Regions from separate parts of the Rothia sp. LK2588 genome, predicted to be linked through region 2. Evidence: riboswitches for the same ligand, from Rfam matches in the RefSeq annotation. Region 2 holds a riboswitch; each other region holds the start of a gene.

Region 1 (7,573 bases), on a different contig from region 2:
ACGCGCCGACTTCGCCTCCGAGGCGTAGCGCGCCTCGACCTTCAGCGAGGGCGCGAACTTCGTTAGCTCCCGCTCCCAGTTGGGCACCACGGACGTCGGGGCCACCACTAAGAACGGCGGGAAGGTCTCACCGGGTTTAGCGTTTTCGACCCACCGTGCCCGGGCATAGGCGAACATCGCGATGGTCTGCACGGTCTTGCCCAGACCCATGTCGTCGGCCAGCACCCCGCCGAGGCTGTGGTCATAGAGAAAGCTCAGCCACTGAAAACCCTCGAGCTGATAGGGGCGTAACTCGGCGTGAAGCTCCTCCGGGACCTCGGCCACCGCCGTGTTCTCGATGTTCAACAGCGCGGTGACCTGCTGCTCCCAGGCGTCCACGGTCTCCACGGAGGCCGCGAGCTCCTCCAGCTCCTCCCACATGCCGGCCTGGTGGCGGGAGATCTGCAGGGGAGTCTTCTTGTCTTGCAGACCGGTGGCCTCCCGGAGCAACTCCTGCAGCTTCATAAACTCCGGACGGTCTAGCGCGAAGTAGCTTCCGTCGCCCAGCAACAGGTGTGACTTACCGGCGTTGAGGGCCTCGAAAATTTTTGCGAACGGCACATACCATTCGCCGGCCTTGATCGCGATCCCCAGCCCAAACCAGTCGCGGTCCCCGGTGGACTCCACCGACACCGTGATCTCGGGGGCCTCTTCCAATTCTTTGAACTCGGGCACCGGGCCGTGCGTATCGACCCGCACCCCGTCGATGGCTTCGTAGCGGGGCAGGGTGTCTTCCACCAGCGTCCGCGTGGCCCAGCCCTCGGTGCGGTGACGGGTAAAGGGCACCACCGGGCGCACCGCCTTGACCTGCTTGAGCACGCGATACTCGAACTTGGTATCGCGGGTCTCGGCGTGGTCTTCGCCGGGGTATCCCAGCGCGGGCAACGAGGCGCGCTCGCCGTCGGGGTTCAGCGGGTCGGTCGGGTACTCCCAGTGCCAGCTAGTGGCCGCCGAATGCGGTTCGTTCTCGTCGAACTGAACGCTCAACACCAGCTCGGGGGTGGCCACCTGCGGCAGCGTGGGCCCGGCCTCGTCGGTGTGGAGCGTGAGCGTTCGCGCCAACCGCGGGTAGAACTCGCGCAGGAAGGGTTCACGGTCGGCGGCGGGCACCTCGATCGAGCCGGTGCTCGCCAGCGATTCGGCCATCGGGTCCAGCGGGTCGGCCAGGGGCACAAAGAGCAGGTCGCAATCGGACGGCAACCAGTCCGGACGCGCCCCGCCCCGCCCGGTAGCGTCTTCGGCGCGGTCATCACCCAGGGCCGCGGCGCGGGTGGCCGACCATTTTGCGGTCTGTGCCGCACCCACGTACTCGGCTTGCGCGCGCCCGCCCAACGCCAGAAATCCGGAGCGCGGGTCACCCAGCTTGTGGCAGTTCGCCGTCTCGATGCTGAAGTCATCCCAGCTGAGAATCGGGGTGAGTGCCAGGCGGTCGGCGTCGGTGAGGCCGCGCTCGGCGATCTCTTCCACCCGCACCTGCACGCCGGTGGCCGGGGCCATCGCGGCGGTGACCTGTTGGCCGTCGATGAGGAAGGGCAGGTCGATCTCCTGCGCCCGCGCCAAAACCTGCCAAAGCAACGAGGAGTTCACCGCGCTCAGCGAGACCCAATCGCGGTGCGAGGTGTAGGCCGACTGCCACGGCCGCACCACCGAATAGAACTCGGCGAACCAGCGTTCGTGTTCGGGGTAGACGCTGTGTTTCAGGTGGCCACGGATGAGGTCGCGTTGAAAGTCTTCCCAGCTCAACCCGCCTTTGATCCAGGTTCCGCGCGCACCCAGCATCATCGGCCGGGCCTGCACCTGCACCTGCGGCAAACCGGCGGAGGACTGGCCGATGGCGTACTTGCTGCCCACATGCAACCGCAGATCGAGCGCGCCGGAGACCCGTTGGGCGGAGTCGTCACCGAATTCTGGGCGCGCCGCGAGCACGTGTGAGAGCCGCCTGCGCCACTCGGGCAGGCGGGCGCCTGGTTGAGTCTCTGTGTCGGTGCCGGAGGTGTTGTCTGCCAGTTTCGAGGCGGCATAGACGCCGAAGTCGGCCAGCTTGTTCTGCAGGTCCTCGGGGAGGGCATCTAACCCGCCGGTCTTCTCGCGCATGGACTCGCCCATGCGGGGAGTGGGGTCGGCGACCGAAGACCGCCACGTATCTGAGGAGGCGGTGAGCGCCTTGCGGACCTTCGTGGCCCGATCGATCGCGGTGAGCATGAGCGCCACCGCGTGCTTACAGTCGGTGCGCACGGGGCAGGTGCACTGGGCAGAGAAAACCAGCGAACCCGCGGTCTTCTGCGCAGGAAAACGAACGGTGACCGAGTAAGGAGCCACCGCGGAACCGTTGACCTCGCCGGTCAACGTGCGGGTATCGGGGTCGAAGGTGTAGCGAGCCACGTTGCCAGCACGCATGTATTTCTGGCCGCGCGAATAGGCGGCGTGGCCCACCTGCCGAATAATCTCGGCGGCGGTCACGGGGATGTCTGGAAATGCCGACGAACTAGCCACGGACGTCCTCTTCCGTAGACGAAACGTTAACTTAACCAGCGTACCCGAGAGGCGCTACGGCGGGCGGGGTAACGGGTTAGTTCAGTCGCTGTAAGTTGTCCAAGGTGAGGGATTCGATGACGTGCCCGGCTTCGTCCATGAGGCTCACGCCCTGGGGGTCGAGCGCGCGGAACCAGGTGCTGACCAGGTATTGCCCGTGCTGGGCGAGGCTGACCAAGATGAGATCGCCGTTATACATGCCGCGCAGGGTGACCACGCCAGACTTATGGTCGACCGTGGTCGGGCGTAGATCGAAGCGACCCTGTTTGGTGGGGTAGTAGCTGTTGAGCGCGTTGGCACACTCGGTCGTGTTGTTGGAAAACTTCTCGAGCAGATCCTCGGCCGCCTGGGCGCTGTCCGTGCGTACCACGCTGTTGTACCCGGTGATCTGGTTGATGCCGGCCTGACCGAGGTTGATGCGGCGGCGCTTGCCGTCTTCGAAGGTGAAGGGCGCGTTCGGCGTGGAAATGAGGCCCAGCGCCACCTCCTCGTAGGCACCACACTGCTGATTGACCTGCTCGGCCAGGGTGGGGTCGGGGGAGGCCTCCGCTTCGAGGGTGGCGGCGGTTCTACCCGGGGACGTCGCCCAGCCGTCGGCGGTGAAATCTTGCACTGAAGGATCCGCCATGAGATAAGCAAACGGTTCAGTGGAACGGATCTGTTGCTGGCTAGGTAGAACCTCGGTGAGATCGGTGCTGTGGGGTGAAGTGTTGGCCTGATCGGTCTCTGCCGTGGTGGTCTGGTTGCCACACGCGGCCACACTGAGCCCGAGGGCAGTGACAGCGCAGGTAGCGATGATTTTGCGTATTCCTATGCGCGACAATCTGGCCCCCTCCATGAGTGATGTCTCTAATTGAAACACAGTCTGCCCATGTCAGACGGGGAATGTTGGCGCGGAACTTAAGGTGACATAATGTAAGAATTTCACCCGAAATGGGGGCAAGGATTTGCCGTAGATCACATTAAAAAAATTTTGAGACGCCACTTTTCAACGTGGCACACGTGCGCTAATCTGGGAATCAGCTTCAAGAGATTCAACTGTCAAGCTCCGACTTGGTTGAACGCCAACCCCATGTTCACGGGTGGCTCGGATGACGAAGCGGTCTGTATTCGCGTTGCTAACGCGTTTCGTTACCAACGCAGGCTGGTACAGACAAGAGCACTTCGAAAGGAATGCGCGCACGCGCACGGTCGCCATGACTACACCGGCTCGCCCCCACGAAAATATCCAGCGTCGTATCTCTGATGCCTCAGTTCCGGTTCGTGGAGGTTTCTCCGCGATCAGCATTCACGATTACTCTCGGATCTCTCACGAGCGGTCGGAGTTTCTGAACTTCCTCCTTACGCCTAACCCCGATGGCATTCCCGCAGCACAGCATGGAGTGCTTAAAGCCGCATGAATCCCAGCGCCGGACTCCTTCTGGATTCAGACGTTCTTGCAGAGATACGCAAGGCAGAGCCCGATCGCAAGGTCATAGCTTTTCTGCGCCGCCGCTCCTATAAGGTGCTCTATATTTCGGTGCTCAGCCTTGGGGAACTCAAGGGACTCTACCCATACCCCTCCACCGAGCGGTGGCTGGGGGAGTTGCTCGCGCGCTTCGGCGCCCACGTTCTCGAGATCACCCCGGAGATCTCCCTGCAATGGGCCGGTCGCCATGCCGAACGCGGCCTGCACGCGGTGGGCTCTGAGACCACCGCCCCGGTGGCCACCGCAGCCCTCGAGGGGCTCATCTCGGCCACCGCGATCATCCACGATCTCGAGATCATCTCCGCCAAAGCGGAGGTCTACCGGAGCTGGGGCGTGGCGGCCACCAACCCGTTCCTCGACGACTAGTAGTCGCGCGTGCTCTGAATCGCCCGCGCGCTCACCTTGCTGGGCAAGATCCGCGAGAGCGCAACCAGCACCTTGTAGGGTGCCGAGGGAACGCAGACGGCGCGTCCATCGTTGTTGGCCGCGATCGCGTCTGCGACCACCTTCTCGGGGCTCAGCCAGAAGAACCGCGGCAGGTTGGGCTCGCTCTGGCCCATGTTCTGATGGAAATCCGACCGGGTCAACCCGGGGCAGACCGCCGTGATGAGCAGGCCGTCTTTGCTGTATTGCGCGTTGGCCGACTGACTTAACGACACCAAGAAGCGCTTGACCGCCGAGTAGGTACCCCCGGGGGTGAACGCGGCCACCGAAGCCACGTTGATAATCTTGCCGCGGCGGCGCGGTAGCATCGTCTCGATCGCGGTGTGCATCAGCTGCAACGGTACGCGCGCCAAGATATCTACCTGATGCAGGTGTTTCTGCGTGGTGGCCTGATGGAACGACGACCCCAAACCGAAACCGGCGTTATTGATCAGAACCTCCACCGGTGCGTCCTGCGAACGCAAGCGCTCGACCACCTTCTGAACGTCCTCCTGCCGACCGAGGTCGGCCAGCAGAATCTCGGCCTGCACACCATAGCGGGAACGCACCTCGTCGGCCACGGCGGCCAGGGCCTGCTCGCGGCGAGCGGTGAGCACCAGGGAGTAGCCCTCGCTGGCGTATGCGCGGGCGAATTCCGCTCCGATACCCGACGATGCGCCGGTGATCAGTACGTACGAATTGCTGAGCTGGTTCGACATGTTCACCAGTCTATGTGACAAGATAAAAGGCGATGAAAACCACCACCAAAAACCCAGCGTCCCGCCCCGCCATGCGGGGGCTTCCCATGCCCCTGTGGATGCAGGGGGCCCTTGAGTTAGCGCTTGCCGCGGCCTTCTCGTTAGTGGCGGTGGCGGTGCTTCTGCTGGCGGTCTGGGGAGCCAACGGCTTCGACAACCGCGACGCGTTTTCGGTGGTCACGCTTTCGGGGCAGATTTGGCAGCTGATCCACGGTGTGCCGTTGCATTTGCAGATTCCCAACCACGGTCAGTTCGCCGCGATCTCCGGCACGATGAGTCTGATCCCTCTGGGGCTGACGCTCATCCCGCTGGGGTTGTGCTTCCGCTCGGGTCGTCGGCTGGCACAGGCCTCCTACGAAGGGCAGTTCTGGGTGCCCACCCTTGCTGGGGCGCTGGCCTACAGCGTGTTCTCGGTGCTGGTCAGCCTCCTGCTCCCGGGTGTCTACAGCATCACGAACCCCGTTTTGGCGGCCATCATTCCGCTGTGGGTGGTGTTGCTCGGTGTGATCGGCGGAGGCTGGTACGAATCGCGCTCGCTGGCGCGCATGATCGGTGTGGACGCTGCAACGTGGGTGGCAGGGTTCAGCCAGTACTCGCGCTGGGCGGGCTCCTACGCCTGGGCGGTGATCCGTTCGGCAGTGGTGGCGTTCGTGGCCTTGATCGGTCTGGGCGCACTGTTGGCCGCGGTCTCGATCTTTGTGCACTGGGGCAATATCGTGGCCCTGTTCCAACAACTTCATGCCGGGGCTATCGGCGATACCGCCGTGACCCTGTTGCAACTGGGGTACATTCCTAACCTCGTGGTGTGGGCCATGGCACTGAGCACCGGCGCGGGATTCTCGTTCGGCGAGGGCACCTCGGCGAACCTGGGTGGCACCAACTTGGGGATGCTCCCCTCGCTGCCGGTTCTGGGGGCTATCCCGCACCTGGCGGCCCCGTGGTCGCTGTTGCTGTTGTTGGCGCCGGTACTGGCCGGCATGCTGGCCGGTTGGTGGTTCTTCCGGGCCGGCGAGAACCACTTCGACGACTGGGTTTCGTTGAAGCTGAAGTTCCGTCCGCTTTCCTGGCTGTTGTCCACTCTTGGTCTGGCCGTTCTCATCGGCTTGCTCACCGGCCTGTTCACTGCCGCGCTGGGTTGGTTCGCCCACGGCTCCCTGGGTCTGGGCCGCTTCACCGACATCGGCCCGCACCCGCTGTTCTTCGCGCTGATGACGGCCGCGACGGTTGCCCTGGGTGTGGTGCTCGGATCGGCCTTGGCGCCCTTGCTGGAGAAGAACGATAGCGACGAGTTGGAACGCTTCGCTGAGAGCTCGCGCGGATCGCGCCGGGCGGAAAAGAAGCAGCGTCGCGCCGAGGCGAAGGCCGCCCGCCGCACCGGCCGGCGGAAAACCGGTGAACGTGCCGAGGAGGTCTTCGTGCCCGAGGAGGACGAACCGTCCGCCGAGCGAGACCTCGCAAATCAGGATGCTTCTGGTCAGGCCGTTGCCGTCAAGGGCGGTGCCGCGCGCAACGTCCCGGCACAGACCGCGGCAGAAGACACCGCACCCGGCTCCGCCAAGGTCATCCCGCTGGGTATTCCTGCAGAACCGGCCCCCGCAGAGCCGCAACCCACAGAGCCGCAACCCACAGCGCAGAACCGAGACCAGGATGCTCCCGCGGCGTCGGAGAGTGCTGAACCGGTTCGCGAGGACGACCCCGTGAAGCCGAAACTCAGCCGCGGGCGCGTGATCAAACGTCCTAAGTCGCGGCGTCCGCGCGACTAAGCGCTCAGGCGGGCAACCGGTGGATTATTTGCCCAGCAGGGTGCCCAGCATCGAATCTTCCAGCTGTTTCTGGCACTGAGCCTGCCGGGAGATCGTCAATGCCGAATTGGTGCACCGCGCGTACTCGTTGGTCTGCTCGATGAAAATCAACTGCACCACGGCGCTGAATGCCATGAAGAAGCAACTAACCAGCAACAGCGCGGTCAGGGTGAAATCCGCCGCGGTGGCGCGAATCTTGGCCATCTTGACCAGCGCCACGATCCCGCAGACGATGGCGATCAACAGAAACACCAGCGCGGCCGCGATAAACCAACCCGCATAGCTGAGCAGAAGGAAGCCCACCAGGGCCGCCGCCATGAAACCGCGATTAAATAGGCGCAGACTGGTGCGCTGACGCTCGATCTCGCGGTCGGAAAGTTGCTGGGTGCTCGGTGGCTGAGAGGTCTGAAGGGGCATACTCCCCAGGATACCGCCCCCTCTACCGTGCGACCGAAAGACAACCGGGGTAGCGGCCAAGACTGCGCGGGAAGACCCCGGTGAGGGTACGCTAAACTCTTTCTATGCGCATAGTAGTCATGGTTTCCGGATCG
Region 2 (7,573 bases):
CGTGCGCCTGCTCCAAGCCTGCGGATTCATCGACGACTCCACCGCGCAGGCCGCCCTGGACGCCACCCTGCGGCCGATCCGCGGCGGCGGCGAACCGGTCGGTTCGATCGAACCCGGCACCGACCTTGAAGAGGCCATCACTTCGGCCCGCGCAACCGCGACCGGCGCTGCCGACCAGGCGGATGGTTAACATGGCCATCCGCCGCAAGATCTCGGAAACCGAGGGGGCTGCTGCGATCGCCCAGGTGAGCGGCGCCCTCCCCACCGTGCCCGCCGCCCAGAGCAACTCCGCCGAGGCGTTCACCGCCTACCACGCGGAGCACGAGGCCACCTTTAAAGGCCTGCCCCGCGGCGTCCGCGCCACCGCGGTGCGGTTCCTGCTGGAGGAGCTGGCCACCCTCGCCCCGGGTAATTCGGTGGAAGTGCGCGTGCCGCCCCTGGGTGTCACCCAGTGCATCGCCGGCCCGCGGCACACCCGAGGCACCCCGCCGAACGTCGTCGAAACCGACGGCCTGACCTGGGTACTGGTCGGCCTGGGTTACTTCACGTGGACGGCCGCTGCGACCTCCATCGCCGCCTCCGGATCGCGCTCGGACCTCACCGAACACATGCCGATCCTCTGACGCGGGTCTGTGCCACCTGCCTCCGCCGTCCAGTGCGCGGTATGGTGGTACATCATGAGTACTCAGCCTAACCAGACCCCCTCGTCCGCGTCCGTCGACGGAGAACAGCTCGTCACCATCCGCCGCGCCCCCTCCCTGTTAGCCTTCGCCATCACCGGTGGGCTGCTCGGCGTTATTCTCGCCGGCGTGCTCAGCCTGCTCAACTTCACCGGCCCCGCACCCGTGGAACACCTGGCGAACAACTACTCTCGCGGAGCGGTTTTCGGCATTCTTGCGGTCACCCTGGGTGCTGCCGGTGCGGCGCTGGCTACGGCCATCGCCCTGTTGCTGGATCGCCGTTCGGCCAAGCACGCCGAGACAGTCCGCGCGATCCCCGCCGATCGGATAGACTAAGGAGGGTCTTGGCCTGTTGTGACGCGGAAAACGTCGGCAAGCAACGGTCAACGCAGAAACCCTTGCATCCTACTTTTCGAAAAGATGGCAACAATTGGTTCGTCCTGACGGAAAACTAACGCACGACCTCGACCCCATCGACCACGGCCCCAAAGACGAATGCGGTGTATTCGGCGTTTGGGCCCCTGGCGAAGACGTCGCGAAACTGACCTACTACGGTCTCTACGCGTTGCAACACCGCGGTCAAGAATCCGCGGGCATTGCTACCAGCGACGGCAAACGGATCAACGTCTACAAAGACATGGGATTGGTCTCGCAGGTTTTCGACGAGTCCACCCTCTCGGCGATGACCGGCCACATGGCAGTCGGGCACTGCCGCTACTCCACCACCGGAGCCAGCCACTGGGCCAACGCACAGCCCACCCTCGGTGGCACCCCGCACGGCACCATCGCCCTCGCCCACAACGGCAACATCACCAACTCGGCGGAGCTCTACGACCGGGTTTTGGATAAAAACTCCGGCGCGGCCCCCAGCCGCGGTGAAATCGCGCAGGGTAACACCACCGACACCGCACTGGTCACCGCACTGCTGGCCGAACACGATGCCGATTCCCTCGAAGATGCCATGTTGCAGTTGCTGCCCACTCTGCAGGGCGCATTCTGCCTCGTGTTCATGGACGAAAACACGCTCTACGCCGCCCGCGACCCCCAAGGGGTGCGTCCGCTCGTGCTCGGCCGACTCGACCGCGGTTGGGTCGTGGCCAGCGAGACCGCGGCGCTGGACATCGTTGGCGCTGCGTACGTGCGCGAGGTCGAGCCCGGCGAGTTCATCATCATCGACGAGGACGGCGGCCTCCGCTCCACGCGCTTCGCCCAGGCCAAGCCGGCCGGCTGCGTGTTCGAGTACGTCTACCTGGCTCGCCCCGACACCACCATCAACGCCCGCTCCGTCTACGAATCGCGCGTAGAGATGGGTCGCCAGCTCGCCCGCGAACACCAGGTCGAGGCCGACCTGGTGATGCCCACCCCCGAATCCGGTGTGCCCGCGGCGATCGGTTACGCCGAAGAGTCGGGCATTCCCTATGGCAACGGCCTGGTCAAGAACGCCTACGTGGGCCGCACCTTCATTCAGCCATCGCAGACCATCCGTCAGCTGGGCATCCGGTTGAAGCTCAACCCGCTGAAATCGGTGGTCGAGGGCAAGCGCCTGATCGTGATTGACGATTCGATCGTGCGCGGCAACACCCAGCGCGCGCTCGTGCGCATGTTACGTGAGGCCGGCGCTAAAGAGGTGCACGTGCGCATCTCCTCCCCGCCGGTGAAGTGGCCCTGTTTCTACGGCATCGACTTCGCCTCCCGCTCGGAGCTGATCGCCAACGGCCTGACCATCGAAGAGATCGGCAACTCGCTGGGCGCCGACTCGCTGGGTTACATCTCCGAAGACGGCATGATCGCCGCGACCCACCAGCAGCGCGAAAACCTCTGCACCGCCTGCTTCACGGGTGAATACCCCATCCCGATCCCCGAGAAGATCGGTAAATCCATCTTCGACACCAAGGAACACAACGGAGGCGGCGGCCCGCTGTCGTCGTCGATCGGTGAGGTGACCGCCGAGCGTCCGGTGGCTCAGAAGCCCGAGGGCGCTCAGGCCGTTTCCATCGAGACCCGCCCCGGTTCGGACAAGCTGGAGAACAAGCTGGGCGAGCACACCCCCTCCCCAGCAGAGGTGGCCGATGCCGAACAGGTCTCCGAGAACGGCCCCGAGGGTTCGTGCGAGCCCAGCCCGGACGCCGACCTCGAATCACTCGTGTTCCCCGAAGACAAGGTTCCCGCCGAGAACGCTGACACCATCGATTCTGAGAAGGACAACTCATGAGCGAAACCCAGAAAACCGTAACCTACGCATCCGCAGGCGTGGACGTCGAGGCCGGCGACCGCGCGGTCGAGCTCATGAAGGGCGCAGTCAAGGCCACCCACGGTCCCGGCGTGGTCGGTGGCGTGGGCGGTTTCGCCGGCCTGTTCGATCTCTCAGTGCTCAAGGACTACCGCAAACCGTACCTGGCCACCTCCACCGACGGTGTGGGTACCAAGGTTGCCATCGCGCAGTCGCTGGACGTGCACGACACCATCGGCCACGACCTGGTGGGCATGGTCGTTGACGACATCGTGGTCACCGGCGCGCGTCCTCTGTTCATGACCGATTACATCGCCACCGGCAAGGTGGTTCCCGAGCGCATCGCCGACATCGTGCGCGGTGTGGCCGAGGGTTGCTCGCTGGCAGGCACCGCCCTCGTCGGCGGCGAGACCGCCGAGCACCCCGGTCTGCTGGCCGAGAACGAGTACGACGTCGCCGGCGCCGCAACCGGCATCGTCGAGGCGGACGAGCTCCTCGGCCCCGACCGTGTGCGCGCGGGCGACGTGTTGATTGGCATGGCCTCCTCCGGCATTCACTCCAACGGTTACTCGCTGGTACGCAAGGTCATCAACGTGGCCGGTTGGGGCCTGGACCGCCAGGTGGACGAGCTGGGCCGCACCCTTGGCGAAGAACTGCTCGAACCGACCCGCATCTACACCGCCGATTGCCTGGATCTCATCGAGGCCTTCCCGGTCAACGGCGAAGACGGCAAGACCGGCGCCGGCATCCGCGGCTTCTCGCACGTGACCGGTGGCGGCTTGGCGGCTAACCTGGCCCGCGTTCTGCCCGTGGGCACCGTGGGCGTGGTGGACCGTTCGACCTGGGAGGTTCCGGCGATCTTCCGCCTGATCGGCGAGCTCGGTTCGGTGCCCCAGGCAGACCTCGAGCGCACGCTGAACCTGGGCGTGGGTATGATCGCCGTGGTGGATCCCTCGGTGGCGGACGCCGCGGTCAAGCGCCTGAACGATCGTGGACTGACCTCGTGGATCCTGGGCACCGTAGCCGAGGACGACGGCACCCATGCCCAGAGCCCCGATTACGTTCAGGGCGCCAAGGGCGTGGACGGCGGCGCGGCGGTGCTGCTCAACCAGTACGCCGGCTAACCCCTCCTCTTCAGATCGGCGAGTTCCCGATTTTTGCACGTTTTCCCTGCGCACAGCCGGGAATTCGCACAAAAATCGGGAACTCGCTGTGTTAAGATAATTTCCACGATCCAGAAGACCAACCTCAAGGCTCACAGCTGGTTGGCTGGCAACCGCGTTTCGCGCACGGTGCCCCTGTGAGAAGATCGGCCACCCGCGCAACCGTGCCGGTGGAAGTTTGCGAATTTCAAGGAGCTCATCATGAGCAATCTTCCGTCCACCCCCGAACCCCAGGTTTTCGGTAGCCTTCTCAGCTGCGGCTGCGATGTGTATTGGCCCGGTTACGAGGTACACCACATTCACGCCCGCCTGGCAGCCAAGAGCGATAGCTGGACGCCGGTGTTTCACATGGAGGCTCGCGGCAACTTCATCACGCTCCAGTTAAGCGGAGAGCGGTTAGAGATGTGGCATCATCACCCGGGGCATGTATCTCAGGCGGTGAAGCACTTCAACTCGCTCCCCCGAGACTCGGAGACCACGGTGGAGTACTGCCCGGAGTTTCGCCTGTTGTCGTTCTCAACGGGGGTGAATCGACGGGTGCTGTACCTGGCTCACGCCGCCGACCAGCGTCCTGCATCATCCAAGTAAGGTAAAACAAAACAGCCCGGGCAGAGATGCCTGGGCTGTTCTGTTGTCAATGGTTCAGACGGCTCCGGTTGCGGTGTGCCGGTTAGTCGTCGCCCCGGTAGTCGTCGGCGTATTTATCGATGTACTCCGAGTAGTCGTCCTCTTGCTCGTAACGAGGAGTAGAGGATGCCTGAGATGAACTCTTACGGGTACTACTAAGCTCGCGTTCGAGCGCGCTGTAGTCTGTCTCGGGGCTGAAGTACTTCATCTCCCGAGCCTGCCTTGTTGCTTTAGCCTTTTGACGGCCGCGCCCCATGGCGTGACCCCCTCTTTATCCGTCGTGTCCCCGAAGCCAGCGTGCTAGAGCACAGTTAGCCCCTGGAATGCTTACAAGTGTTTCGTTTCTTAAGGGTACAGGTTTTTTGTGTATTATGCAGACTCGCATCCCACGTCGTGATAAATCGCGGGAAAAATCACCTCAACTGCGCGAGCGCAACCCTCACACGAGCTGCGCGAGCGCCGCCGCCACCTCGGTACGCCAGAGGTAGGTGGCGCGGGTGTCGGCGCGTCCGGGGCCGCCGTTGATCACGCCGATCGGCTTCCCCGCCTTCTGCGCGTTGAGCGCCAGCTTGAAACCGCTCATCACCGCCACCGACGAACCCACGATCAACAGGGACGCCGCGTCCCGCTCCATCTGCGCCACCGCCGCCTTGCGCTCGGCGGGAACGGACTCACCGAAGTAGACCACGTCGGGTTTGAGCCGGGTCGAACCGCACACCTCGCAGCCGACCATCTGGAAGTCGCGAATGAACGAGTCGTCGAGTTCGACATCGCCGTCGGGGTTGACCTGCAGCTCCTCGGATTCCAACCGCTCCAGGTACCCCGGGTTCACCTCGGCCATGCGCAGGTCCATGTGACCGCGCGCCTCGAGATGACCGCACATCAGGCAGATCACCCGATCGAGGTCGCCGTGGATGGCCACCACGTTTTGAGAGCCGGCGCGCATATGCAGGCCGTCCACGTTCTGGGTCACCAAACCGGCCAGCGCGCCGCACTCTTCGAACTTGGCCAGCAAGTAGTGGGCCGCGTTGGGTTCGGCGCGGCGCATCCGGCGCCAGCCCACGTAGGAGCGCGCCCAGTAGCGCTGGCGGGCGCCGTCGTCGTAGCGGAACTCCTGATAGGTCATGGGCCGGTGTTTCTTCAAAGATCCCTGCGGGCCGCGGTAGTCGGGAATGCCCGAGCCGGTGGAGACCCCGGCCCCGGTCAGCACCAGCACGCCACCGGCGTCCAGCATCTGCCCGATCCCGTCGCGGGCGACTTCCGGGTCGGTGGCCATCGCGGTCTCCTCCACCACGCGCTGGATGGAGCGCAGTGCCGAGCGGTGGGCAATCGCGATGTCTGGTCTGGCTAGGGACTGTTCATCGGAGGCGTAGCTGGAGGCGCGTGAGGAAGATTCGAAGTTCACTCCCCCATTATTGCCCGGGCAGGGTTTCTTGGCCACGGTAAAGTGAGCAATCATGAACAAGATTGCAGTTGCAGGCGCTTCGGGCGCCATGGGTTCCCTTCTCGTCGATCGCTTGAACGCGGCCGGTCACGAGGTCGTGCGGATCTCCCGCACCGACGGAGTTGACTTGCTCACCGGCGAGGGTCTGAGCGAGGCGCTGCAGGGGGTCAGCGCCCTCATCGACGTTTCGCAGGTAGCCACGCTGGATCATGCCAATCCCTCGGTAGAAATCTCGCAGGCCGCTCGCAACGTGGTCACCGCCGCCGAAAAGGCCGGGGTAGAGCGCGTGGTGATGCTGTCGATCAACGGGGTGCAGAAGCAATCGTTGCAAGAATTCCCCTTCTACCAGGCGCGCTACGATCAGGAGAACATTCTGCTCACCTGCGACGTTCCCACCGTAGTGGTCCGTTCGACGCAGTGGCACGAGTTCGCACTGAACCCCGCGGCGGTCGAGCAGACCGAGACCGAGGTGAAGGTGCAAGACTGGGCTGTTCAGCCGGTTCCCATGGCGAAGGTCGCGGATTTCCTAGTGGACGCCGCGCTGGGCAACCAGGGGCAGGGCATCGTCACCGTCACCGGTCCTGAGCAGTTGCGCCTGCCGGAGCTGACCCGCCGCGTCCTGGCGGAGGAGGGGGACGCGCGGCAGGTGGTCGAAGTGCCGGCAGTACTGGACGCGCTGGCCGACGGTAGCCTGCACGCCCCCGACGACGCCGTCGTCCTCTAGATCCGCGAAATACCGAAAAATGCCCGAGATCCCTGCGCAGAACAGGGAACTCGGGCAAAAATCGGGAAGTCGCGGATCTTACTCGGCCGTGACCACCAGGCCGTCGCTGGCGACGTCGGGGTTGACGTCCACCTTCACAGTCTGACCATCGCGGATGGTGCCGGCCAGAATGCCCTTGGCCAGGCGGTCGCCCACCTCGGTCTGCACCAGGCGGCGCAGCGGACGCGCGCCGAAGGCGGGGTCGTAACCGGTCAGTCCCAGCCACTCGGAGGCCGCCTCGGTCACGTCCAGGGTGATGCGGCGGGAGGCCAGGCGGGCCGCCATCGACTCCAGCTGCAGGCCCACAATCCGCGAGAGGTCCTGAACCGTAAGCGGTTCGAACATAATCGTGTCGTCCAGACGGTTGAGGAACTCCGGCTTGAAGGCCTGGTGAACCACGTTCATGACCGACTTGCGCTTCTCCTCGTCATCGAGCTCGCTGTTGACCAAGAACTGCGAACCGAGGTTCGAGGTGAGGATCAGGATCACGTTGCGGAAGTCCACGGTGCGACCCTGGCCGTCGGTGAGTCGTCCGTCGTCGAGCACCTGCAGGAGGATGTCGAAGACGTCGGGGTGAGCCTTCTCGACCTCGTCCAACAACACCACCGAGTAGGGGCGACGCCGCACGGCCTCGGTCAGCTGACCACCCTGGTCATAGCCCACGTA
Region 3 (7,573 bases), on a different contig from region 2:
GATCGACTCGCTGACCTGCGCGTCTGCGCCGAAGCGGGCGGGGGAGTAGGTCTCGTGATGCGCGATGACCGGCCAGCCGGGGCGGTCTAGGTCAAGTCCCTTGCCCTCGATGAGCTCCATGTGAGCCTGGTAGAAAGAGTCGAGGGTTCCGATGTCTCGCCAGTAGTCGCGGTGGCGGTATTCGTGAACAGTTCCGGTATTAACCAGGTGCGGGACGATGGTCTCGCCGTAGTCGCCCAGCGAGTTGCCGAGCGCGTCGTCCTCGTCTTCGTGGTTCTTGAACTCCTCGATCATCTCGTCGGCGGCGCGGCGTAGCGCGGCGACGTTGAAGACGAAAACTTCGGTGGCCACGAGTTTGCCCTTCGGGGTTTCGGGCTTGTAGTCGTAGGCGGTCACCCGTTGGTCGTCGTCGACCTGCACCATGCCGTAGCGCGATGGGTCTTCGCTGATCTCTGTGGTGACCACGGTCAGATCGGAACCGAGCCGGTTGTGCTGGTCGATGACCGGACGCAGGTCCAGCTGGTAGAGGTGGTCAGCGGAGAGTACCACCACGTTCTGGGCGCCGAAGGCTTCGAGGATCGGGATCTGCTGATAGAGCGCATGGCCGTTGCCGGAGGCGAAACCCTCCTCCACGCGTCCTTCGGCGGGCGGCAGAATGCGCAGGCCGTGGCGGGTGCCGTCGAGGTCCCACGGACGCCCGCTGGCGAGGTGCTGGTTAAGCGTGAAGGGGCGGTACTGCTCCACGATCCAGACGTCGCGTAGCTGCGAGTGCGCCAGGTTTGAGAGCACCACGTCGATGATGTGGTAACTGCCGCCGAAAGAGACCGAGGGCTTGGAGCGCGCGTCGGTCAGCGGCGCGAGGCGAGACCCTTTGCCGCCGGCGAGGACGAGGGCGACGGTGGGCGGTTGCGCGGTAGTGGGAAATGGATCTGACATGGCTACCTCTCGAAGGGATGAGTGTTGAGTCTGAGTGTAATGGGTGTTTATTAAGGATTTTTCATATTCCAGAGGCGCGCAAAGGGGGTTTTGCGCGGGGGAACTTCCCTTAGATGCTAAGTATACGTATAATTATAGCCATGGGATTTTTTACACGTACCTTTTTGCCTCCGAAGCTCTACCGCGCACTGAACCCGTGGCAGAGCGCTAAGTACTCCGCGCGACGCCACTACCTGCCGCGTCCCGTGCAGAAGGCGCTCCACATCAGCGCCGCCGTGCGTAACCCCTTCGGTTACGCCAAGCGCCGCGCCTCTTACTCGCTCTCCGAGCGGATCCGCCGGACGATCTGGAAGTAAAACCACCAGAGTTCAGCAATAGCCCGTAGAAGTTTCGCAATCGGTTCTAGCCACATGCGAGCTTCGCGGGCTATTTTCATGCCGTCACCCGATCCGCCAGCACCCGCTCGATCGCAGCCAGCGCCTCCTCGTTCTGCAACGAGGAGCGGTCGCCCAGCGGCTTGCCCTGGTAGAGCTGGCTCAACAACCGGCGGGTGATCTTGCCCGAACGGGTCTTCGGGATGTCCGCCACCGCGACCACGTCCTTGGGCTTGGCGATCGGGCCGATCTCCGCCCGCACGTGATCGCACAGCGCGGCGTGCAGCTGCTCGGTGGTGAGCTCGCGGCCGGCGTCCGAGAGGGTCACGAAAGCCACCGCCTGGTGACCGGTCAGTTCGTCCTCAACTGGGCAGACGCCCGCCTCCTGGACGGCTGCATGAGAGACCAGCGCTGACTCGATCTCAATCGTCGAGAGTCGGTGGCCCGAAATATTAATGACGTCGTCCACGCGGCCCAGGATGAACACGTCACCCTCCTCGTCGACCTTCGCACCGTCGCCGGCCAGGAACCAGCCGCGCTCGCCAAAGTGCCGCCAATAGGAATCCAGGTAGCGCCGCGGGTTGCCCCACACGGTGCGCGCCATCGAGGGGCCGATCTTATCCACCACGATGAGGCCCTGCTCACCGGGTGCGACCGTCTCACCGTGCTCGTTCACCACGCGGGTCGAGACGCCGGGCACCGACCGCGTCGCGCAACCGGGCTTGACGGCGGTGTGCGGTGCGCCCTCGGGGAACGTGCCGGGTGCCGCGAACTGCGGGTCGTGTGGCCGCGGCGAGCAGACCGTCGAACCGGTCTCCGACTGCCACCAGGTATCGACGAAACTGGCCGTGCCGCCGCCCACGTGCGTCCGCAACCAGCGCCACGCCTCGGGGTTGATCGACTCGCCCACCGAACCCAGCAGGCGCACCGACGAGAAGTCGAACTTGCCCGGTTCGGGGCCGTTCGGGAAGGCACCCATCAGCGACCGGATCAGCGTGGGCGCGGTGTAGTAGTTGGTCACGCCGTAGCGCTCAATCACCTCGAAATGGCGCTCAAAGGTGGGGGTGTTCGGGGTGCCCTCAAAAATCACCTCGCTCACGCCGTTGACCAGCGGGCCGTAAATCTCGTAGGTGTGCGCGGTGACCCAGGCGAGGTCGGCGGTGCACCAGTGCACGGTCGAGGCAACCTTCGCGGGGTCGTTAACGGTGCTCAACTCGTCAGGGCGCCGCACACCGGTTTCGTCGCACACGTCGGGTAACAGGTCGAAGAGCAGCGCGTGGGTGTACGCCGTCTGCACCAGGTACCCGCCCATGGTGTGCACCAGGCCTTTTGGCTTCCCCGTGGTACCCGAGGTGTAGATGATGAAGAGCGGGTCTTCGGCGTCGTGCAGGGGAGCTTCGTGGGTGTCGGGGACGTCGGCGATCAGTTCGTGGTACCAGACGTCTCGGCCGGAGGTCCACGGGACCTGGGCGCGGGCGGCGTCGTTGCCGGTGGTACGGTCGACCACGATCACGTGTTCGATGTTGTTCTCCCCGGAGCAGGCGTCGTCAGCATTGACCTTCACGGGCACGACCATGCCGCGCCGGTTCTGGCCGTCGGTGGTGATGAGTACCTTCGCGCCGGTGTCTTCAACACGGAATTTCAGCGCCTCGGCCGAGAAACCGCCGAAGACCAGCGAGTGAATCGCGCCGATGCGGGCGCAGGCCAAAGTGAAGATGACGGTCTCGGGGATGACCGGCAGGTAGATCACCACGCGGTCACCCTTCTGCACGCCCAGCTTCTCCAGGCCGTGCGCGGCCCGGGCCACGCGGCGCTGCAACTCGGCGTAGGTGAGCTGCTCGCGATCCCCGGGCTCACCCTCGAAGTAGAGCGCGACCTTATCGCCGTTGCCGTTCTCCACGTGGCGGTCCACGCAGTTATAGGCGACATTGAGCGTGCCGCCGACGAACCAGGTGATCTCGGGGACGCTGTACTGCGGCGCGCCGTTATTATCCACGCCGGTGCGCCGCGGCTTGACGAAGCGGTGGGTGTTTTCTTCCTCCCACAGCTCGCCCCAGGTGATGCGCGCCTTGGCCTGCTCCGCCCAGAACCTCACGCGCGCCTGATCGGATTCCAGTGCCGGGTTCGGGGTCGGGTTGAACGGGTCGGAAGAGGTGAAGTTCGCAGGACGCGCCACGGGGTCTCCCATCGGTTGCTGACGTAGGGGTGTCTAGTTTGGTGGTTAATTAGTTGCTGGGGAAACGATGCTTGACCCAGTCCTCAAAGAGGCCGACGAGAGCGTCGGTGATTTTACCCAGAATGGCCAGCAGGACGATCGCCAGCAAAAGTCGGTCGGTGCGTCCGTTGTTCTGCGAGTCGGTCAGCAAGAAGCCCAGACCCATGGACGCGCCCAATAATTCAGCCGCGACCAGGAACAACCACGCCTGGGCCAGTGCCAAGCGCAGACCGGACACCACGACAGGCAGAACAGCCGGGAGCTGGACTGTGCGGAAGAGGTTCACCCCGCGGATTCCGAAGGAACGGGCGGCTTCAACTAACTTGGGGTCGACGTGAGTTAGAGCGGCAGAAACGGTGGTGTAGACCGGGAAGAAAGCACCGATCGCCACCAGCGTCACCTTCGAGTCTTCACCGATACCGATCCATAGAAGCAGTAGAGGGACCCACGCCAGAGATGGGACGGCTCGAATCGCGCCGATAGTAGGCCCGATGAGGATCTTAGCCCTGGGAGACAGGCCAGTTAGGGCACCTAGTACCAGACCGAGCACCGCGCCGATCAGAAAGCCAAGCACCACACGCTGCGTTGAGATAGCAACGTGCAATCCCAGCTCGCCGCGTCCCCACAGATCGGCTCCGGCTGCGACCACCTTGGACGGCGCCGGCAACTGAACCGAGGTGAAGACGCCGGTCGAGCTCAGGTACTGCCAGAGCAGGAGCAACGCGATGGGCAAAATAGCACCTAGCAGGCCGATGCCCCGGAAACCCCGCCCGGGGCGGTTCTCACGCGACGGTCGCTGATCCGGGGCAGGACACACACCTTGGCTCGGTGGGGAATCCGCGGCTGGAGTGTTCCCTCCGTAGTTATAAGTTTCTTGGGTGGGAGTCGCAGAAGTAGAAACTGACATTACTTGCTGACCTCCTCAGCGGCGCGTGCTGGGTCAGCCTGTTCGGCGAATTTAGGTTCGACAATAGAATCCAGGGCCTTATCGATGTCTGTCTGGGCGGGGACGTCACCGGACTCCACCAGGATCGGGCCAACACCCTCAAGTACTTTGACCTGCTTTTCACCGGGAACCGGATCGATATCGAGGTTGGACCGTTCCCAGACCACCTCGGCGGTCTCACGATTGATACCGGCCTTGTCCTTAAAGATTGAGATAGCTTCTTCGCGATGATCGTGAGCCCACTGGCGAGCATATTCGTAGACGTCAACCACGGTTTGGGCGGACTCTGGGTCGGACTCGATGAACGACTCGGTTGCGTTCAAGAAACCGTAAGTATTGAAGTCTAGGTTGCGGTAGATCAGCTTGTCACCAGACTCCACTTCGGCGGCTGCCATGATCGGGTCCAGGCCACTCCACGCGTCCACCTGACCGTTATCAAGAGCGCTACGACCATCCGCGTGCTGCAGGTTCTGGATTGTCACCGAGTTCTTATCAACGCCCTCGGCCTGGAAAGCCTGCAACAACAAGAAATAGGGGTCAGTGCCTTTGGTGACAGCCACCGACTTACCCTCGAGGTCCTTCAACGAAGTAATAGTTGAATCACCGGTAGTGACGATAGCCGACCACTCCGGTTGCGAGTACAAGTCGATCACCTTGATGGGGGAACCATTGGAGCGGGCCAACAGAGCCGCAGAACCGGCAGTGGATCCCACGTCTAAGTTGCCCGAGCGTAGAGCCTCATTGGCTTTGTTGGAACCGGCCGAGTTAACCCATTCGACTTCTTTACCCTCGTCCTTCAACGCGGCCTCCAACCAACCCTTCTCCTTGATAATCAACGAGAGGGGGTTGTACGTTGCGTAGTCAATGGTGACCGTTGAATCGGCCTGGGAAGCAGGTGCTACGGATCCGTTGCCGGTTCCTTCACCGGTAACGCAACCGGTCAAAAGCAAAGAAAGAGCAGAGACGCTAGCAAGGGAAGCGGCAAAACGAGTATTCAGAGACATCATAAAAATCCTTCAAAGGCTGTGTGTTAGTGAGTGTCGACACCGAGTTCTGCCAGCAACTGATGACGAAGTTGGGTAAGGCGAGTGTCGGAACGTTCGCGGGGGCGACCTCCAGGAACCTCGACCACTTCAGTGATGGCTGCGGGAGTATTTTCGTCGGCCTTGCCCAGCACGATGATGCGGTCGGAGAGATAGAGGGCCTCGTCTACATCGTGAGTGACCAGCAAGATTGTGGTGGGGTCTTGATAATGGACATCCAACAAGAGGTCTTGCATATTGATTCGGGTCAGTGCGTCCAATGCGCCAAAGGGTTCGTCCAGAAGAAGGACGCCGGGAGCGCGGGCTAGAGCGCGGGCCAGCGAGGCACGCTGTGCCATACCACCAGAGATCTCGCGCGGGCGGTGATCTTTGTACGCAGCGAGACCCACCAGTTCGAGCAGTTTCCCGATGGTCTCCTGCCCCTCAACCTGAGCGGTGCCACGGGGTAGGCCGAGCGCGACGTTTTTCTCCACGGTGCGCCAGGGCAACAGGCGAGGTTCCTGAAAACCAATGGCGACTCGGTCATCCAAACCGGTCACGATATCACCGTCAATGCGCACGGAACCTGCCGTGGCGCGTCCCAGGCCGGCAGCCGCGCGAAGCAAAGTGGACTTGCCGCAACCGGAGGAACCGATGATCGACACGATCTCACCGGGCTCAACGGTAAACGTCACGTTCTCGAGGATGGTGGACTGACCGTGACGAGACGGAAAAGACTTACTTACCTGGTCGAAGCTAATGCTGCAGGCCTGGGTCCGCAGGGTATGGGTAAGCGGGGGTGCACTCATGTAATCACTCCATCGTCACTGGCGTTAGCACCACTGCTTTAGCTGCATAAAGCAAGGTTGCTGCGACGTCGTAGAGCCAGGTCTCTCGGTCGCTCTGGATGGTTTAGTCAGTTATTTAAAGTAGTCGCGGGCTGATTGCGGACCCAAGATTGTGACGCAGATGAACTTTCTTTGCTGAGTGTGACGATGCATTAATGCCGTGACTTCTTCGGTGCCGTGGGGTGAGCACTCGTATCACCGTCATTTATGCCCATCATGTGTCCACAAGCTTTTCCCGCCGAAGCGTCACCCGCACACTGATTTTCATGAACTCAGCCATCGTCCAGAAGGTCCGCACCCGCCGGGAACTAGAACAGGCAGGCCTCGCCCCCTCTACAATCACCAGGCGCCATCAGATCGGGTTGCTGACGAAGGTGCGCCCCGGGGTATTTGCCGATACCGAAGACTGGTCGGGGTGGAACCGCGAAGAACGCTGTTGGGCGCACCACGTGGCCGCGGTGAAGTCGGTGCGGGGCGCGGTGCTCAGCCACGAATCGGCCGCGCTCTGGCACGGAGCGCCCCTGCTCACGCGGCCCCGGCACGTGCACCTGAGCGTTCCCGGGTGTTACAGCCATTCGCGCGCTCGCATCGTCCTCCACAGCGGGCGACGAGCGATCTGTGCGCGCGCCACCTCGTACCACGGCCTGCGGATTACCGATCCGATCCAAACCGTGATCGACTGTGCGCGCATTCTGCCTGTGACCGAGGCCCTCTGCATCGCTGACTTCATGCTGTCGCAGGGGTTCTGCACGGTGCAGGAGCTCCGCGACGCCCTGGAGCGCGTCACCGGCCGCGGCTGCCGCACCTGCCGCGCGGTGGCCGAGGTCATGAGCCCCTTCGCGGAGTCACCCGCCGCAACGCTGGCGCGATGGACGATGCACGAACTCGGCTTGGCGCCGCCCGCCGAACAGAAGGACGTCTGGTGCAACGGCCACCGGTACCGCCCCGACTTTCTCTGGGAGGGTGCCCGGGTCATCCTCGAGGTGGATGGCGAGCAAACTTACTCCGGCTCTCGCGGGGAACCGATAGGGAGGCGTCACGCCGAACACCGCCGGCAACGGGATTTAGAGGCGGCCGGGTGGCGGGTGATCCGCGTGCGCTGGCGGGACGTCCAGGGGTATCCGGAGATACTCCGCACGATCTTGGAGCGGGCGGGCGTGCCGCGGTGCAGGTAACCGACCGTCATAAAACTGCACACAGTTCACAAGCCGAAACATACTAGCCAGCCTCGA

The links. Region 2 has a riboswitch for S-adenosylmethionine ahead of VVR12_RS05365 (hypothetical protein). Riboswitches for the same ligand answer to the same signal wherever they lie in the genome.
Region 1: it holds a riboswitch for S-adenosylmethionine, as region 2 does, so the genes downstream of both, VVR12_RS10005 (plasmid stabilization protein) here and VVR12_RS05365 (hypothetical protein) in region 2, are expected to answer to the same signal.
Region 3: it holds a riboswitch for S-adenosylmethionine, as region 2 does, so the genes downstream of both, VVR12_RS08170 (ABC transporter ATP-binding protein) here and VVR12_RS05365 (hypothetical protein) in region 2, are expected to answer to the same signal.

What each region holds. Positions count from the first base shown of each region.
Region 1 covers NZ_JAYWLS010000004.1:299,595-307,167, reverse strand. The annotation lists gene VVR12_RS10015 (SNF2-related protein) at 1-2,532, opposite strand, end outside; gene VVR12_RS10010 (hypothetical protein) at 2,609-3,394, opposite strand; SAM riboswitch class IV at 3,595-3,737, shown strand; gene VVR12_RS10005 (plasmid stabilization protein) at 3,968-4,405, shown strand; gene VVR12_RS10000 (SDR family NAD(P)-dependent oxidoreductase) at 4,402-5,181, opposite strand; gene VVR12_RS09995 (DUF6350 family protein) at 5,214-6,983, shown strand; gene VVR12_RS09990 (hypothetical protein) at 7,008-7,439, opposite strand; gene purN (phosphoribosylglycinamide formyltransferase) at 7,544-7,573, shown strand, end outside.
Region 2 covers NZ_JAYWLS010000002.1:219,812-227,384, forward strand. The annotation lists gene VVR12_RS05340 (asparaginase) at 1-190, shown strand, start outside; gene VVR12_RS05345 (sterol carrier family protein) at 192-623, shown strand; gene VVR12_RS05350 (hypothetical protein) at 678-1,016, shown strand; gene purF (amidophosphoribosyltransferase) at 1,111-2,892, shown strand; gene purM (phosphoribosylformylglycinamidine cyclo-ligase) at 2,889-4,034, shown strand; SAM riboswitch class IV at 4,142-4,258, shown strand; gene VVR12_RS05365 (hypothetical protein) at 4,275-4,661, shown strand; gene VVR12_RS05370 (DUF3073 domain-containing protein) at 4,744-4,956, opposite strand; gene VVR12_RS05375 (Sir2 family NAD-dependent protein deacetylase) at 5,140-6,195, opposite strand; gene VVR12_RS05380 (SDR family oxidoreductase) at 6,158-6,868, shown strand; gene clpB (ATP-dependent chaperone ClpB) at 6,947-7,573, opposite strand, start outside.
Region 3 covers NZ_JAYWLS010000003.1:237,659-245,231, forward strand. The annotation lists gene VVR12_RS08145 (glucose-1-phosphate adenylyltransferase family protein) at 1-936, opposite strand, end outside; gene VVR12_RS08150 (hypothetical protein) at 1,077-1,292, shown strand; gene VVR12_RS08155 (AMP-binding protein) at 1,369-3,486, opposite strand; gene VVR12_RS08160 (ABC transporter permease) at 3,536-4,432, opposite strand; gene VVR12_RS08165 (aliphatic sulfonate ABC transporter substrate-binding protein) at 4,432-5,475, opposite strand; gene VVR12_RS08170 (ABC transporter ATP-binding protein) at 5,502-6,302, opposite strand; SAM riboswitch class I at 6,309-6,407, opposite strand; gene VVR12_RS08175 (DUF559 domain-containing protein) at 6,608-7,516, shown strand.